DNA from 2 places in the Rhodoferax ferrireducens T118 genome. Region 1 is predicted to be linked to the other one. Evidence: predicted binding sites of a transcription regulator. Region 1 holds the regulator's gene; the other holds the start of a gene.
The links. Region 1 encodes FNR, which switches genes on or off when oxygen is low (the NO sensors DNR and NnrR bind a similar motif). Its sites were predicted from a motif close to TTGATNNNNATCAA; they were not measured.

Region 1 (9,194 bases):
GGTTTGTTTGCCGCTTCTTACTATGTGGTTCAGCGAACCTGTCAGGTTCGTCTGTTTGCGGGTGGTCTGGCCTCTTTCACTTTTTGGGCCTGGCAACTGGTTATTCTCTCCGCTGCTGTTTCTCTGCCATTGGGGTTTACCCAAGGCAAAGAATATGCAGAACTGGAATGGCCGATTGACATCCTGATTACGGTGGTCTGGGTTTCCTACGCGATCGTGTTTTTTGGCACGGTCGGCACCCGCAAAGTTCGTCATATTTATGTGGCGAACTGGTTTTTTGGCGCTTTCATTCTTGCTGTGGCGTTGCTGCATTTGGTTAACAGTGCCGCCATTCCCGCGGGCTACATGAAGTCGTACTCAGCGTATGCGGGTGTGCAGGATGCCATGGTGCAGTGGTGGTATGGCCACAACGCAGTTGGGTTCTTTTTGACGGCAGGCTTCCTGGGCATGATGTATTACTTCATTCCCAAGCAGGCTGAGCGGCCGGTGTATTCATACCGCCTGTCCATTGTTCACTTTTGGGCGCTGATCTTCACTTATATGTGGGCAGGCCCGCACCATCTGCACTACACCGCGCTGCCGGACTGGACGCAATCGGTGGGGATGGTGTTTTCCCTGATTTTGCTGGCACCAAGCTGGGGCGGCATGATCAACGGCATCATGACCTTGTCGGGTGCCTGGCACAAACTCCGTGATGATCCTATTCTGCGTTTCCTGATTGTGTCGCTGTCGTTTTATGGCATGTCGACCTTTGAAGGTCCGATGATGTCGATCAAGACCGTCAATGCCTTGTCGCACTACACCGACTGGACCGTGGGTCACGTGCACTCAGGAGCGCTGGGTTGGGTGGGTCTGGTGACCATGGGCTCCATGTACTACCTGATCCCGCGTCTGTTTGGCCAGAAGCAGATGTACAGCGTGAAGGCCATTGAGGTGCATTTCTGGACCGCGACGATTGGAATCGTGATCTACATCGCGGCCATGTGGATTGCCGGTGTGATGCAGGGTTTGATGTGGCGCTCGATCAACCCCGATGGCACCTTGACCTACACTTTTGTGGAATCCGTCAAGGCCACGTTCCCGTTTTATGTGTTGCGTTTGCTAGGTGGTCTTTTGTACCTCGGAGGCATGCTGGTCATGCTCTGGAACACGTTCAAGACGGCGACCAATGGCCGTTCCGTCACCGTGACCATTCCGGCCGCTGTTGCCCACGCTTGAAAAGGAAAATACCATGGCAAACAACAAGGCAAGCGGCGCACTGTCGCACGAAAGAATCGAAACCAACAACTTCCTGATGATCGTTTTGATCTTGCTGGTGTTGCTGGTGGGTGGCTTGGTGGAAATTGTTCCGCTGTTTTTCCAGAAGTCCACGACTGAGCCGGTCAAGGGCCTGCAGCCTTACACGGCACTCCAGTTGGCGGGGCGTGACATTTACACTCGAGAGGGTTGCTACAACTGCCACTCACAAATGATTCGACCGTTCCGCGCCGAAACCCTGCGTTACGGCCACTATTCCGTAGCGGGCGAATTTGTCTACGACCATCCATTTCAATGGGGCAGCAAGCGCACCGGTCCTGATCTGCATCGCGTCGGTGGCAAGTACAGCGATAAGTGGCACACAACGCACCTGAACAATCCGCGGGATTTGGTGCCTGAATCGAATATGCCGGCTTATCCATGGCTTCTCAGAGACTCTGTCGATGCGGATTCGATGCCGGCGCACATGAAAGCATTGCGGATCGTCGGCGTGCCTTATACCGATGAGCAAATAGCCAAGTCATCGGAAGAGTTGAGAGGCAAGAAAGAAGTTGAGGCCGTCATTGCCTATTTGCAGGTTTTAGGAACCTTGGTCAAGTAAACGGGAGATATTTTGTATGGAACTCGATATCAACACCCTTCGTTCGATGGCCACGGTGGTTAGCTTCATCACATTTATTGGCATCATTGTGTGGGCTTACTCCCGCCGAAATGCGGCTGATTTCGAGGAAGCCGCGAACCTACCTTTTGAACAAGACTGACGAACTGCAATAAAAAAAGAGGATAAAAGATGAGCGACTTTACAAGCAATTTCTGGTCGATATATGTCGCCGGAATCACCATCGTCAGTATCGTGGCCTGTTTGCTGCTGCTGATATTGACCGGCAAGTCCAAAGGCATGTCGACCAGCGATAACACTACCGGGCATGTGTGGGATGGCGATTTGCGGGAGATGAACAACCCCCTGCCGCGCTGGTGGGCCTGGTTGTTTGTCATCACGATTGTTTTTTCCTTCATCTATCTGGCGCTGTATCCAGGGCTAGGCACTTATGGCGGCAAGTTGGGCTGGACGTCCGTTGGGCAACACCAGGCGGAGGTCGATAAAGGCAATGCCGAGGTCGCCCCCTTGTATGCCAAATTTTCAGCCATGAAACCCGAAGACGTGGCCAAAGATGCACAGGCCATGGCTATTGGTGAGCGTTTGTTCATGAACAACTGCGCCCAGTGCCACGGCTCTGATGCTCGCGGCAACAAGGGTTTTCCGAACCTGACTGACAACGATTGGTTGGGTGGCGGTACGCCGGAGATTATCAAAGCCGACATCACCAAGGGTCGTATTGCCGTGATGCCACCGATGGCAGCGGCTGTCGGCACGGCAGAAGATGTCAAGAACCTGGCACAGTATGTGTTGAGCCTGTCTGGTAGCCCACACGATTCTGTTCAGGCAGCCCTCGGTAAGGAAAAATTTGCTGTCTGCGCCGCTTGTCACGGTATCGACGGTAAGGGTAACCAGACACTTGGTTCAGCCAACTTGACAGACAACATTTGGTTGCACGGCTATGGCGAGGCTGCCATTGTTGCCATGATCAATGAGGGCAAGACAAACCAGATGCCCGCCCAGGCTGATAAGTTGACAGAGGCTCAGGTTCACGTGTTGGCTTCTTATGTTTGGGGGCTTTCCAACAAGGGCGGTATCGCCGCTCAGTAAGCTCTATATCATTAGTCTGGTAGTCACTCGGAAAGTACGCTGTTGAACAATAAGGCATTCGGCAATTACAAGGTCATCCCCATCGTTCATCAAGAAGGCTTTGAGCCGCCGCGTCCGCCCGAATCAGCGGATGACGGCATGCTCTCCCTGTACGCCTCGCACCAGACGATTTATCCGCGCAGTGTCTCGGGCCTGTTCTCCAACTGGCGCTGGGGCATGGTCTGGCTGACCCAGATCATCTTTTACGGTCTGCCCTGGCTGGAGTGGGGCCAGCGCCAGGCCGTCCTGTTTGACCTGGCCTCCAGGCGCTTCTACATCTTTGGCCTGGTGCTGTACCCGCAGGACTTCATCTACCTCACCGGTATTCTGGTCATCTCGGCCCTGTCGCTGTTTCTCTTTACGGCAGTGGCCGGGCGCCTGTGGTGTGGTTACGCCTGTCCACAGACGGTCTATACCGAAATTTTCCTCTGGATCGAGAAAAAGGTCGAGGGGGATCGCTCAGCGCGCCTGCGCCGCGACGCCCAGCCTTGGTCGCTGGACAGGGGCATGCGCAAATCCACCAAGCATTTCCTGTGGCTGGCCGTGGCGTTTTGGACCGGCTTTACCTTTGTCGGTTATTTCACACCGATCAAACAACATGGCGTCGACCTCCTGCAGATGAGCATGGGCTCCTGGGAAGTGTTCTGGACCTTCTTCTATGGCTTCGCCACCTACGGCAACGCCGGCTTCATGCGCGAGCAGGTCTGCAAGCACATGTGCCCCTATGCGCGCTTTCAAAGCGCCATGTTTGATAAAGACACGCTGATCGTCACCTACGACACCGAGCGCGGCGAGCCCCGCGGGGCCCGCTCACGCAAGGCCGATCCCGCCCAGTTGAACCTGGGTGCCTGCGTCGATTGCAGCCTGTGTGTCCAGGTCTGTCCGACCGGCATTGATATCCGCAAAGGCCTGCAATATGAGTGCATCGGCTGTGGTGCCTGCGCCGATGTCTGTGACGAAGTGATGGACAAAATGGGTTACGCACGCGGCCTGGTCAAGTACACCACCGAACACGCCATGCAGGAGCATTGGACCCAGTCGCAAACCTTGCGTCACGTGCTGCGCCCACGCATTCTGGTCTACACCGCCATTCTGGCGACGATTGTGATCGCGATGGTGACCAGTCTGGCGCTGCGCAAACCGTTCAGGGTTGATGTGATCCGGGATCGCGGTGTCATGGCGCGCGTGGTCGAGGCGGGCAAGATTGAGAACGTCTACCGTCTGCAAGTCATGAACGCCACTGAAACGGATCAGCGCTTCAAAGTCACGGTGTCTGGTCTACCTGGGCTTGAAGTAACCTCGGACAACGAATTGACGGTACCCGCAGCGCAGGCGCGCTGGCTGGTGGTGCGGACCCAGTTGCCACCCGAAGTGGCGCCGCCCGGCTCACATCCGATCAAATTCGAAATTGAATCAATTGACATGCATGTCCATGATGCAGAAAAATCCGTGTTTTTGGTGCCGCAATAAGGATAGTTTATGAAAAACGATACCCTCAAATCTCCTGAACCCTGGTGGAAGTTTGGCTATGTTTGGCTGGTCGTGGCTGGTCCGGCTATCGTGGTCGTGGCCGCTTTTGTTACTTTGTATCTTGCCGTGACGAGACCTGATCCGGTCATTACCGAAGACTATTACCGCCAGGGGATTGAAATCAACAAGACATTGGGAGATGATGCGCAGGCTGCCAGCATGGCACCAGCCCTGCAGGCCCGTAACCATGCGCAGACTGGCTTTGTCACCGGTTCCAAAGCTGTCCATAGGCCTTGAACGTAATGACCTCTGAAATACAGGACGCCCGATTATGTTGTCGCAACGCTTAATGTGGATTATCTGGCCTGCCTTTCTGGTGGCTGGTGTGCTTGAAGTGCTTGTATTTGCAATGGTCGATCCGCAGGACCTGCAGTGGTTCGGGCAACCCATCGGGTTTTCCCGTCAGGGTGTTTACACCATGGCGTTTTTTGTCTTTTGGGGCATCACCATGTTGGCCAGTGGCTTGACCACCTTGCTGTCGATGTCGCCGTTTGAAGTCAACCGCTGCCCTTTGCCGGCGAATGCACGCCCGGAGAGCTGCTCCAAGCAAGGGCGCTGCTGAGTCGGTTTTTCTCAGGCTGTTCCGGCACCGGATTTTGGATTGACAATATCCTTCAACGCGTCCGTGTTGAGGATGCGGACATGACGTTGTTTGACTTCCACGATGCCTTCTTCAGCGAATCTTGAAAATGTGCGGCTCACGGTTTCGAGTTTCAAACCCAAAAAACTGCCAATTTCTTCGCGCGTCATGCGGAGTATCAATTCTGACTGCGAGAAGCCGCGGGCGTGCAGTCGCTGAACCAGATTCAAAAGGAAGGTAGCCAGACGCTCCTCTGCGCGCATGCTGCCCAACAGCAGCATCACTCCGTGCTCGCGTACGATCTCGCGGCTCATGATCTTGTGGACGTGGCGCTGGAGTGAATTGACTGCGCGTGACAGCTCTTCAATACGATCAAATGGCATGACACAGACCTCAGCGTCTTCCAGGGCAACGGCGTCGCACGTGTGGTAGTCGTTGACGATTCCGTCGAGACCCACGACTTCGCCGGCCATTTGGAAGCCCGTTACCTGATCCCGTCCATCCTCGGAGGCTACACAGGTTTTGAAGAAACCGGTGCGAATGGCATACAGGCTGGTGAACTTCTCGCCATTGCGAAAAAGAAGAGAGCCACGCTTGACCGTGCGCCGCGCGGCGACCATGTCATCGATCAAATCGAGTTCTTCTTCACTCAGGCCCAAGGGCATGCACAGCTCCCGCAAGTTACAGTTTGAGCATGCGACTTTGATGGTGTGAGGGTTCATGATGTCATTTTGGCACTAATCATTGACCTGTCCTGATGTGGGTCAATTTTTTAGGTCTTACACTTCTTTATGATTCAATCTAGGTCAAGAGACGATTTCAATTATTGAGGCACATTTGTCAAAATTGACAAGGAATTTCCATGAACACAGCCGTTGCTGAACCAATTTCCGAAGACCTCATCCGTCGTTTCGATGTATCGGGACCGCGTTATACCTCTTATCCCACCGCGGACCGTTTTGTTGAGGCATTTTCAGTTGAGGACTATACCCAAGCCTTGAAGCTTCGGCGGGCTGGGGGGGCGGCCATGACGCTGCCATTGTCTTTATATGTTCACATCCCTTTCTGTGAATCCCTGTGTTATTACTGCGCCTGCAACAAGATCATCACCAAGCACCATGATCGGGCCGGCCCTTATTTGCGCTACCTGAGCCGCGAAGTCGATTTGCACACGGAGCAACTGGGTGTAGGACAAACGGTGACCCAATTGCATCTGGGTGGTGGCAGTCCCACTTTTTTGACGGATGATGAGCTGCGCGAGTTGATGGCCATGTTGCGGCGCAACTTTACCTTCGCCCCAAGCGGTGAATACTCGATCGAGGTGGACCCGCGCACCATCGACGCGTCGCGGCTCGATACCTTGGCCGAGTTGGGATTCAATCGTTTGAGCTTTGGGATTCAGGATTTCGACCCTGATGTTCAAAAATCGGTACACCGTGTGCAGCCGGCCGAACAGGTTTTTGCCTTGGTGGCAGCCGCCCGCGAACGCGGTTTTGATTCCATCAATGCGGACCTGATTTATGGCCTGCCTCTGCAAAGCCCGGAGTCATTTGACCGCACACTGGCGCAGGTGGTCGAGTTGCGGCCGGAGCGTATTGCCTTGTACGCCTATGCCCACTTGCCCGAGCGTTTCAAGCCCCAGCGCCGCATTCCGACCGTGGAGATTCCCAGCGGTGCGGCCAAGGTGGCCATGCTGGCGCGGTCCATGGCCGCTTTTATGGGTGCTGGTTATGTCTATGTCGGGATGGACCACTTTGCATTGCCGACGGACTCGCTGGCGATTGCCAAGCGGCAAGGTCGGCTGCATCGCAATTTTCAGGGCTACAGCACCCAACCCGATTGCGACCTGATTGGACTTGGCGTGTCGTCGATCGGCCGGATTGGCGCCACCTATAGCCAGAATGCCAAGACCCTGGAAGAGTATTACGACTATCTGGATCAGGGGCGCTTCCCCGTGGTGCGCGGCTTGGCGTTGACGCGTGACGACCTGTTGCGTCGCGCCGTGATCATGGCCATCATGTGCCAAGGGCAAGTTCTGTTCGAGTCCATTGAGTTGGCGCATCTGATCGAATTTCGCAAGTACTTTGCGCCTGAAATGGAAGCCCTGCAAAAGCTGGCGGATCAGGGCATGGTCACGGTGGACGATGTCGGCATTCAGGTCACTGACATGGGCTGGTTTTTTGTCCGCGCCGTGGCCATGGTGTTTGATCGCTATTTGCAGACCGACCGCACGCGCGCGCGGTTTTCCAAGATTATCTGATCGGGTCAATGCAATCCTCTCTGGCTGTCACCGCCTTGTTGATGGGCCTGGCCGGAGGGCCGCACTGCATTGCCATGTGTGGCGCTGCCTGTGCCGGGATCGGGCAAGCAGCAGGCCCGCGCAAGAATTCAGCCATGTGGAGCTTCCAGATCGGTCGGGTATTGGGCTATTCCGCACTCGGGTCGCTGGCGGCAGCCTCGATGCAGGGTTTGGGCTGGTTGACGGTGCAGTCGGCCGCGTTGCGCCCGGTGTGGACGCTGTTTCATGTCGCAACCCTGGTGCTGGGCCTGTTGTTACTCTGGAAAGCGCAGCAACCGGTTTGGCTGGAGCAGGCGGGCAAAAAAATATGGATTGGTGCACGCTCCCTGGCTGCCGGGCGGGGCCGGGGTGCGCCACTGGTGATTGGCGCTCTCTGGACTTTTTTGCCCTGCGGCTTGCTCTATTCGGCGCTGCTGGTTGCCGCTTTGACAGGCCATGCCCTTGAAGGCGCCTGGGTAATGGCCTTGTTTGCCTTAGGCACCAGTGTCTCCATGATGGCGGGTCCCTGGTTATGGCTGCGTTTGCGGGGTAATGGGGCTGGCGATTGGGGTGTGCGCCTGGCCGGTCTGGCATTGGCTGCCAGTTCGGTCTGGGCTTTGTGGATGGCGTATGCCCACGACGCCGCGCCCTGGTGCGCAACGCCTTGACGAGTCGTTTTTTGCCGACTCCGAGCGCCCGGTTTCAACGCGTCTTGACCCGGTCGCCGTCTTTGAGCTTGGTGTCCGGGTAGACGATCACCTGAGTATCCTTGGTCAGCCCCGTCTTGACCCAGGCCAGGGCACCGTTGCGTGCTGCCACTTCAATCTCTTTCAGGCGAGCATGGCCCTTGTCCAGCACAAAAAGGCCTGAGCGGGCACCAACCGGAAACAAGGCGCTGACCGGAATCATGACCGCGTTTTCCACGACTTGGACCAGCACACGCACATCCACCTTGAACCCGTCGCCCAATGCCTGCCATTTTTCGGGAGGCGAGGTGATGTCGATAATCGCATTGACGCGCTGTTCTTCCACCCCCAAAGCCGAGACTTTGGTGAATGCCGCCGGTTCGATGAGCCGAACTTGTCCTGTCAGCACGTCGGGTCCACCCCAGTTTGAGAGCTGCACCGCGGTGCCCGGCTTGATCTGCGCGGCATCTTCGGTCAGGATATCCACCACCACTTCAAGCTGGGTCGGGTCGCCCAGTTCCATGATCGGTGTGCCAGCCATCACGATGCCTTCACTTTGCTGCTGCACCTTCAGAACCTTGCCTGAGACGGGCGCCTTGACGTCATAGGCACGTTGCCGCCCACCCGGCGTGATCTGGGAGAACTGGCGCAAGGCAACGCGTGACTGTTCCAACTCATGGCGCGCGGCGGCCTCTTCTTGCCGCGCGCTTTCCAGCTCTTTCTCGCGCAGGCGCACGGCAAGTCGCCCGGTTTCATTCTGGTTGGGTGAAACAAAACCCTGTTGGGCAAGCGCTTCGCTGCGTTTGAGTTCCGCCTGCGCCTGGTCAAGCGCCGCGCCGGCTCGCCCGACGTTGGCCTGTGCCCGTGCTACCGAGGCCTGCATCGCACCAATGCGTGCACTTTGCTCGGCGCGGGTGCGCTCATCAAGCAGTGCCGGGGCCACGGGCCAGAATGTCGCGACGGGGGCGTCGCGCATCACCGTATCGCCTTGTTTGAGGAGGATGCGCGCCACGCGACCCGCCAGCGGCGCCGAGACGACATAGCGGTCGCGCAGGCGGGTCTTGCCGTCCTCCTGCACAGAACGTTCAAACCGTCCCTGGGTCACGGCCGCTATCT
Region 2 (9,194 bases), 1.4 Mb from region 1:
GCTGGCGCTGAGCAGCCGGTCAGCCTGCGCGCCTGAGTTCTTGATGCCACGCAAGTAGGCATTGCCGTGCGGCTCGCCCGGGGCGCTGGGCACCGCATAAGGGTGATCAAGTTGCAAGTCGCCCTGGCTGACGCCATGTGCCTGAACCACGCTGGCAGTGCAAGCCAGGGCAGCCAGCAACAGGCTTGCCGACAGCAGACGGCGCGGGACGGCACGCGGTTTCTCAACGGCGACTGGTCGTCGCTCAAAAATTGGCATCACAAAACACTCCTGAATTTAAGACAAACCAGCCTCTAGCCCCCATCGGAACTATGTGAGACGCTATGAACTAAGTAGTGCAGGAGGTGTGTGGCGGGCCGCGCGGGTGCGCCGCCAGCATCGCTTGCTCGGGGAAGAAAAAAACCTGCCGGACCGTGGGCTCCACGGATTCGCCCAACACTGCGAAGAGGTGAACAAAGAAGTGGGGCGGAGGGGCTGCACGGTCTGTGAATAGCAGGCAAAACGGGCAATGATCTAGCGCAAGGGCAGATACCGGCCCGTCAGGGGTATCTGTCTGAAATTTGGTGCTGCCAGCCGCTTCAAGCCTGGCGTCTTGTGCAGACGCCAATGCCACCCAGCGCGGCCCGGCAAGGGTGCAGACCTCTACCAATGGCCTTATGTCGCCACGCGCCCAGACGATGGCGTGCGACAGCGTAGGCGCCAGCGGGCCCAGCACGGCCAGCCACAGCGCCAACGCCAGCGCCCACGGGCGACACAGCGTGTTCGCGTGGGTTGGGCGTGACATCAAATGCGGAAACAGGCTCAAGCCGGTTAACAGGCGCTCAGGGGGCCTTTTTGGCCGGCATGTTGCCATGCATGGAATGATCCATCGGCGCCTCTTTGCCATGCGCCATGCCAGCGGGGGCAACGGCCGCCACCGGCACCGTCAGCTCGACTTTGCTTTCCACCCCCTTGGCATCCTTGAACACCAGCGTCAAGGGCAGGCTGGTGCCGGCGACCAAAGCGGATTTCAAGTCCATCAGCATCAGGTGGTAACCGCCGGATTTGAGCGCCACGGCCTTGCCTGCGGGCAAGTCCAGCCCGCCCTTGACCTCGCCCATTTTCATGACGCCAGCGTCCATCGTCATCTCATGCACCTGACTGACGCCCGCCGCCGGGGTGGAGGCGCCGACCAGCCGGGCGCCCTCTTTGGCGGTGAGCGTCATGAAGGCGCCAGTGGCTTGCTGGCCCTTCACGGTGGCACGCACCCAGGCGTTTTCGACCTCAATGGCAGCAGCGTGGGCGGCGAAGGCGGCCGCGGCAAGGGCGACCGAGCTCATCAGTGTTTTGAATTTCATGGGATTTTCTCTATCAGGGTGTTAAAAAATCAAAGGGCAGCCGGAAGCGGCTGTCGGACGACGGGCAGGCCCGCGAGGCCGCCGCACAATATCAGTCAAATACGCTTGCAGCCCCCATGGAGCCTTCACAAGACGCTATTGTTTTTGATGAATTAAAGAGAAGCCGGCGGCCCGCGCGCGGGCAAGGGCGCGGCGCTCAGAACCGCGATGTGGGCGGCGGGAATGCCTTGCAGCACATAACCCAGCGCTTGCATCGGCTTCGCTGCCACATGTGCCAGGGGCGGCGGCGGCGCGCCGATGCCAACGCACAAGGGGCAATCCAGCGTGTGGCTGGCGGTCGGCTGGCTGCCGTCGTCGGTCTTCTGCAACAGCTTCATTCCGCCCGCACCCGAGCAGATCAGCTCCATCGCCTGCGGCTTGACCAGCGGCGAGGCAATCGCCGCTGCGACCGACATGACAAACCACACCAGCACGAGGCGGGCAAGAAGTCTGGCGTGGCGCAGCAGTTGCAAAGTTGACATCGGGCGCATTGTAGTGCCCGCTTTTTCAGCCTTCAGGCAACGTCTGCCGCTTGACGGTCATCAAACTTTGTATTGATTAGGCGGCGCATGATGACAACACATCGCCACGGAGGTTTTCTCATGACCCAAAAACTCAACACCACTTTTAAAGAACAGTTGCTGGCCCAGCGCGCCAGCCTGCTGGCGCAGCTCAGCGACCTGCGCGGCGGCACGGTGGGACGTGCCGAGGCATCCGCCGAGCATTTTGGCCAGAAGGAAGATTCCACCGCGCAGGAGAGTAGCGCACGCGAGCTTGAATTTGCGCTCGATGCGCGCGACAGCGAGGAGCTTGACCGCCTGGACGCCGCCCTGCGCCGGATTGAGGACGGCAGCTACGGTTTGTGTGTCGACTGTGGCGTTGGGATTCCGGCCGCCCGGCTCCACGCAGCACCGGACGCGCTGCGCTGCATCGCCTGCCAGGAGAAGCTGGAAAAAGCCCAGGCCCGACAGGCCTGATATCCTGCGGGGGCCATGAATTACACCTTTGCCTCGGCCACCATCCTGCTGATCCTGATCACCGACCCGATTGGCAACATCCCTATCTTTGCCAATGCGCTCAAGCATGTGGCGCCCGAGCGGCGTCCCTGGGTGATCTTGCGGGAGGTGTTGATTGCATTTGTGCTGCTGCTGACTTTCATGTTTGTCGGCGGCGGCTTTTTGCGGGTGATGAACTTGAGCGAGCTGTCGCTGCAAATTGGCGGCGGCGTGATTCTGTTCCTGATCGCACTGCGCATGATTTTCCCGCCGCCCAAGTCCGATGCGACCGAGGAGCTGCACGAACCGCTGATCGTGCCGCTGGCGATTCCGGCCATCGCCGGGCCGTCGGCGCTGGCCACGGTGTTGCTGCTGGTGTCGCAGGCACCCGAACGGCGCATGGAATGGATTGCCGCGCTGTGCGTCACCATGGCCGTGAGCGCGGTCGTGCTGGTGCTGGCCGAACGGATTCAGCGCGTGGCCGGTGACCGCTTTGTGGTGGCACTGGAGCGCCTGATGGGCCTGGTGCTGGTGGCGGTGTCGATCGAGATGATGCTGCGCGGCGTCAAGACCTTTGCCGGGCAATTGGCGAGCGCTTGAGCTTGCGCGCCGGCCGCCACCCTGTCAAAGCGGTGCAGCGGCTTTTTCCAGCGGCACGATTTCCTGCTCAATGGCGCCAAACACGCTCTGGCCGTCGCGGCCCTTCATCTCGATGCGAATGGTGTCGCCAAATTTCATGAACTCGGTCATGGGCTGGCCGTCCTGCATGATTTCCAGCGCGCGTTTGTCGGCGATGCAGCTGTAGCCGTGGCTCGCATCGGTGTTGCTGACAGCGCCCGCGCCGACGATGCAACCGGCGCGCAGCCGGCGCGTCTTGCACAGGTGCGCAATCAGTTGCCCGAAATGAAAGCGCATCTCCGGCCCGGCCTCACACAAACCCACTTTGCGGCCGTTCCAGCTCGATTGCAGCGTCAGATCCAAACGGCCCTGGGCCCAGGCTGTCCCCACTTCGTCGGGTGTCACCGCCACCGGGCTGAAGGCGGTGGCCGGGCGGCTCTGCAGCGGTCCAAGACCTTGCGCCAACTCGGCCTGCATCAGCTGGCGCAAACTCAGCGCGTTGCTCAGCAGCAGCAGCCGAATGCCGTCGAGCGCCTGGGCCGGGCTGGCGCCCAGGCGCACGTCGCCGGTGATGATGGCCACCCCGGCTTCGAAATCGATGCCATCGGCCTCCCTGGCACAGTGCACCTCGTCACACGGACCCAAAAAATCGTCGCTGGCGCCCTGGTACAGCACCGGGCTGCCGGCTGTGCTGGCCGGGCCTTGCAAAGCAGCCGGATTGCGGTAAACCGACCCATTTACCCATTGGTAGGCACGCGGGAGCGGCGCCATGCATTGCCGCGGATCAAACGGGAAGGCGTGGCGTGCCAGGCCGGCACTGGCGCTGCTGTCGCGCGCACGGTTGAGCGCGTCATACAAGTCCTGCAACTGGGGCGAGAGGAAGTTCCAGTCGTCGAGCACCTGCTGCAACTGGTGCGCGATGCCGGTCGCATAATGGGCAATGCTCAGATCGCGCGCGACGACGACCAGCTGGCCATCGCGTGAGCCGTCTTTGTAAGTGGCAAGTTTCATGGGGAATACGGCTTAATGGCAGGTGTAAATTCTGTATTTTCGTTCAAGGTGATGGCAGCTATCACAGTCGCCGTGCTGTGGGCGCACCTGGCCGCCTTGCAGGCCAGCCCGATGGCCCTGCGCCCGAGCCAGGCCGAACCTGCCCCGCGGGCGTTCATCACCCGCTCGATTGAACCGGTCGCACCCCAAATGGCAGCGCCAGCAGGCGCGCACACGGCTGCGACCGTAGCGCCGCCGCCGCGCCAGCCTGCCCAACCCAGTGCAGGCCGGTCAGCGCCACCGCCCGCCTCAGGCCGGGCGCCAGCAGCCACGCCGATGCCACCCCCCCTGGAGGCGGTTTCACGCCAGGCGCAAGACGCCGCGGCGCAGGCGCCACCCGACGCGAGCGCGGATCAACTGGCTTTGGCGCCAGGCGCGCCGCCCCCGCCACGCGACTCCACACTGGCGGCCGCTGCCGACAAGCTGCCCGGCTCGGTGCATCTGAAATACCAGGTGCTGGCCAACAAATTCCCCTATCGGCTTAACGCCGATCTGCTGTGGCAGCAAACCGGCGACCAGTACGCGGCCCGGCTGGAAATCAGCGCTTTCGGCCAGGCGCGTGTGCAAACCAGTCGCGGCCAGATCACGCCCCAGGGTTTGGCGCCGCTGCGCTTTTCCGACAAGTTCCGCAGCGAGGTCGCCGCCCACTTCAATCGGGCGCAAGGCAAAGTCACTTTCAGTGCCAACACGCCGGACGTGGCGCTGCTGGCCGGTGCCCAGGACCGCTTGAGCGTGCTGGTGCAACTCGCCGCCATGTTCGCCAGTGCCCCGCAAAGCTACCCGCGAGGCAGCACAATCACAATCCAGACCATCGGGCCGCGCGCTGCCGATCTCTGGCGGTTTACCGTGGGCGAGCCGGAAGCACTCGCCCTGCCGGGTGGCCCGCAAGCTACCTTGAAACTGTTGCGCAACCCGCGCGAGGCGTTTGACCAGAAAGTCGAACTGTGGCTGGCGCCAGCGCTGGACTATTTGCCGGCCCGCATCCGCATCACGGAATCCAACGGTGACTATGTCGACCAGCAGTGGCTGGTGACCGAGCCGCAAACCTGACCCTTGAAAAAACCTGCTCCCCCGCCACCTGTAGGGCATAGACGTTTAAGGGATAATTCTTGCCATGCACACGCTTTACGACTCTGACACCTACTCTGTGACGCACATGCTGGCCAATGCGGTGGCCACCGATGCAACGCCAGACGTGAGCCTCGATCGCACGGAGCCGGTGCGAATTGTGCCCACGCTGGCACGCCACGGCTTCGAGATTGTGGACAAACGCGCCAACAAAGAGGTCTATCTGGACGGCTCCTGGGCGGAACTGTTCCAGCAGCACATCTCGGCCTGGCAGCAAAACACCCCGACCCAGGAAGAGGTGGAAGACACGCTGGAGCAATATGCCGAGCTGGCGCAAAACCCGGTGCTGGTGCACTGAAGCCACGCCGCGCCCGCTGCCAATCGGCCTCGAACCATCGGTTTTTGGGGTGGCTGCCAGACCTCTCGCGGCGCTGGTGGCCGTGTTGGCATTGCTGGGCTGCACCACACTGAGCCCGTCCGCAGCGCCAAACGGCCTTGAGCCCATCAGCCAACTGCAGCAGCTACTGCCCGCTGACGCCATTTTTTTGGGTGAGCAGCATGACGTACCCGAGCATCAGCAAATCCACCGCGCCGTTGTAGAAGCGTTGGCCGGCCAGCAGACACTGGCCGTGCTGGCGCTGGAGATGGCCAGCCAGGGCCAGTCCACCGAAAAACTGGGATCAGACGCCAGTGAAGACACCGTGCGCGCAGCCCTGCACTGGAACAATGAAGGCTGGCCCTGGTCGGCTTACGGCCCGGCGGTGATGGCGGCTGTACATGCGGGCGTGCCGGTAGTCGGCGCCAATCTGCCGTCTGCACGTGTGCGCGCGGCCATGACAGAGAGCGGATTGGACGCACTTTTGTCGGGCCCGGCGCTGCAGGCGCAACAGGAAAAGGTCCGCGTGGGTCACTGCAATCTGCTGCCCGAGAGCCAGATTGCCCCCATGACGCGGGTCCAGATTGCGCGCGATGTCGCCATGGCCCAAACCGTCGCGCGGGCGGCGCTGCGCGGCAAAATCGTGCTCTTGCTGGCCGGCGGCGGCCATGTGGATCGCAGCCTGGGTGTGCCGCTGCACCTGCCACCGGACTTGACGGTCAAAACGGTGCTTCTGCAGGCCGGGCCGGCCTTCGAAGAGACGGAAAGTGCAGACAATTTTGACCAGATCTGGCCTACCGGAGCGGCGCCCGTCAAGGACTATTGCGCCGACTTCAGCCAGCAGCGCAGTGCGGCAGCCGCTGCATCCAGGTCGAAAAAAGAGCCCTGAGCCCTGCGACAATCGGCCGCATGAATCCTGTTTATATATTGACTCTCTCCTGCCCGGACCGCTTGGGGCTGGTGCATGCGGTGTCCGGCTTCTTGCTGGAGCGCGGCGGCAACATTGAAGAAGCGGCGCAGTACAACGACCAGGACACCGGTCTGTTCTTCATGCGGGTGCAGTTTGCCTGCGCCCAGCTGACGCATGAAGACCTGACACTGCAACTTAAAGCGTTTGCCCAGCCCTTCGAGATGCAATGGCGCCTGCACGCGCGCGCACAGCCCATACGCACCGTGATCATGGTCAGCAAAGAAGGCCACTGCCTGAACGACCTGCTGTTTCGCTGGAAAAGCGGCCTGCTGCCCATCGACATTCGCGCCATCATCTCGAACCACCGCGAGTTCTACCAACTCGCCGCCAGCTACAACGTGCCGTTTCATCACCTGCCGATCACGGCCGCCACCAAGCCACAGGTCGAGGCCCGGCAGTATGAAATCATCCAGACGGAAGCGGCCGAACTGGTGGTGCTGGCGCGCTACATGCAGGTTTTAAGCGACGATCTGTGCCGCAAACTGTCCGGCTCGGCCATCAACATCCACCACTCGTTCCTGCCCAGCTTCAAAGGGGCCAAACCCTATTACCAGGCGCATGACCGCGGCGTGAAACTGATTGGCGCCACCGCCCACTACGTGACCGCCAACCTGGACGAAGGCCCGATCATTGAACAGGACGTGGCGCGCGTCGACCACAGCAAGACGGTGGAAGACCTGACCACGCTGGGCCGTGACACCGAAAGCCAGGTGCTGGCGCGGGCCGTCAAGTGGCACAGCGAACACCGGGTGCTGATCAACGGTCACAAAACCGTGATTTTCAAGTAAGCGCCACCACAGCCGCTGTGGGCGCGGGCCGGCTCAGGCGCCTGTGCCCGACGGGCGCTGCGTGTAGTGCGCCTGGCGTTTTTGCAGAAAAGCCGCAATACCTTCCTGGGCGTCCGGTGTCATGGCGGCCGTCGCCATCAACTCGCAAGCCAGCGCGTACGCCTGCGCCTGCGGTAAGCCAACCTGCTGGTAAAAACCCTGCTTGCCCATCGCCTTGGACAGCGCGCTGCCCCGGGTGGCGCGGGTGATCAAATCCAGGGTGGCGGCATCAAGCTGATCGGCCGGCACAGCGCGGTTGATCAGGCCCCACTGGGCGGCCGTGGCGGCATCGATCACATCGCCCGTTAACGCCATCTCCAGCGCCCGTTTGCGACCGATATTGCGGGCCACCGCCACCAGCGGCGTATGACAAAACAAGCCCCCCTTGCCGCCCGGAATGGCAAAGCCAGCGGTGTCGGCCGCGATCGCCAGATCGCAACTGGCCACCAGTTGGCAACCGGCCGCCGTGGCCAGCGCGTGCACCCGGGCAATCACCGGCTGCGGCATCGCCTGGACGGCGTCCATCATCTCGGTGCAAACACCAAACAGCTCGCGTGCCTGCGCCAGCGTGGCACCGGCCATGTCGCCAAAGTTATGCCCGGCGCTGAAGACCGGTCCGTTGGCCGCCAGAATCACGCCCAGGGCGTCGCTCTGCGCCACGGCGCGCAGGGCCTGTGTCAACTCCCGCATGACGGGCATGGCCAGCGCGTTGCGCTTCTCGGGGCGATTCAGCGTGAGGGTGGTGATGGGGCCGCTGGATGTGACCAGCACATGTTCGTAGTTCATACCGGCATTGTGGCCGTCCGGCCAGGTCTACGCAAGCGGCGGCTGGCGGGCCATGGCTTCACCCAGCCGAATCGCAGCACCGGGCGACCACGCCGGGTTGAACTGCAGCGGGCCTTTCGGGAACAGCATGACAACGGTGGAGCCGAGCAGGAAGCGGCCCATTTCCTCGCCCTGCTTCAATCGAACAGGCTGCTCGTCATAGCGCCACTCGCGCACCGCGGTGGAGCGCGGCGGGTTCACCACGCCGTGCCACACGGTGGCCATGCTGCCCACAATGGTGGCACCCACCAGCACCAGCACAAACGGGCCGCGCGCGGACTCAAAGACACACACCACGCGCTCGTTGCGGGCAAACAGCCCCGGCACACCCAGGGCCGTGGTCGGGTTGACCGAAAACAGCGCGCCGGGCACGTAAATCATGCGGCGCAGAACGCCGTCGCACGGCATGTGAATGCGGTGGTAATCGCGCGGACTCAAATACAGCGTGGCAAAGTGGCCGTCGTCAAACTGCGCGGCCAAGGCTGCATCGCCGCCCACCAGCGCGGTGCTGCTGTAGTGGTGGCCTTTGGCCTGAAATATCTGCTGACCCGCCATGGCGCCAAACTGGCTGATGGCGCCATCGACCGGACAAATCAGATCAGCACGGGCGAGCGGGCGGGCGCCGGCCTGGAGGGCGCGGGTGAAAAAGTCGTTGAAGGTGGCGTAGCTGGCAACCTCCGGGTTGGCCGCTTCACGCATATTGACCTTGTAGCGCTTGACGAACCACTCGATCAACCTGGTCGTCCATTTCCCGCCACGGGCACCCGCCACGCGCCCGGCCAAGAGGGTGATGGCCTGCTTGGGAAGCAAATATTGCGGCAGCACGGCTAGACGGTCGAACATAGGGGCTACCGATGGTTGGAATGGGCGGGATTGTACCCAGCGCATCCCGGCGCCCGCGGTGTGACAATGTACCCTTGACGAGCGCCCGCACCGCTGCGCTCATTCCCGGTAAATTTGTAAGAAATTGGCCTCTAGCCCCCGTCGTTATTACATAAGAAGCTATTTATTTCATAGTATTCCGGTTTCAAAATTTTCTGAATTTGTCACACCACCCAAACCGGCTTACCCCTACAGTTGAACCCTTTA

Region 2: RFER_RS03055 (TraR/DksA family transcriptional regulator) is a predicted target of FNR. The motif match lies at 1,909-1,922, and genes of this name have one in related genera.

The regions. Positions count from the first base shown of each region.
Region 1 covers NC_007908.1:2,074,094-2,083,287, forward strand. Annotated here, with positions in the region: gene ccoN (cytochrome-c oxidase, cbb3-type subunit I) at 1-1,218, shown strand, start outside; gene ccoO (cytochrome-c oxidase, cbb3-type subunit II) at 1,232-1,858, shown strand; gene RFER_RS09765 (cbb3-type cytochrome oxidase subunit 3) at 1,875-2,018, shown strand; gene ccoP (cytochrome-c oxidase, cbb3-type subunit III) at 2,048-2,965, shown strand; gene ccoG (cytochrome c oxidase accessory protein CcoG) at 3,008-4,474, shown strand; gene RFER_RS09780 (FixH family protein) at 4,484-4,771, shown strand; gene RFER_RS09785 (hypothetical protein) at 4,806-5,096, shown strand; gene fnr (fumarate/nitrate reduction transcriptional regulator Fnr) at 5,108-5,836, opposite strand; gene hemN (oxygen-independent coproporphyrinogen III oxidase) at 5,977-7,374, shown strand; gene RFER_RS09800 (sulfite exporter TauE/SafE family protein) at 7,383-8,060, shown strand; gene RFER_RS09805 (efflux RND transporter periplasmic adaptor subunit) at 8,095-9,194, opposite strand, start outside.
Region 2 covers NC_007908.1:632,138-641,331, reverse strand. Annotated here, with positions in the region: gene RFER_RS03075 (copper chaperone PCu(A)C) at 1-258, opposite strand, end outside; gene RFER_RS03070 (DUF2946 family protein) at 329-784, opposite strand; gene RFER_RS03065 (copper chaperone PCu(A)C) at 822-1,337, opposite strand; gene RFER_RS03060 (DUF2946 family protein) at 1,490-1,867, opposite strand; gene RFER_RS03055 (TraR/DksA family transcriptional regulator) at 1,979-2,353, shown strand; gene RFER_RS03050 (MarC family protein) at 2,369-2,971, shown strand; gene RFER_RS03045 (fumarylacetoacetate hydrolase family protein) at 2,996-4,000, opposite strand; gene RFER_RS03040 (DUF3108 domain-containing protein) at 4,052-5,089, shown strand; gene RFER_RS03035 (BTH_I0359 family protein) at 5,154-5,465, shown strand; gene RFER_RS03030 (ChaN family lipoprotein) at 5,515-6,372, shown strand; gene purU (formyltetrahydrofolate deformylase) at 6,393-7,241, shown strand; gene RFER_RS03020 (enoyl-CoA hydratase-related protein) at 7,275-8,066, opposite strand; gene asd (archaetidylserine decarboxylase) at 8,094-8,948, opposite strand.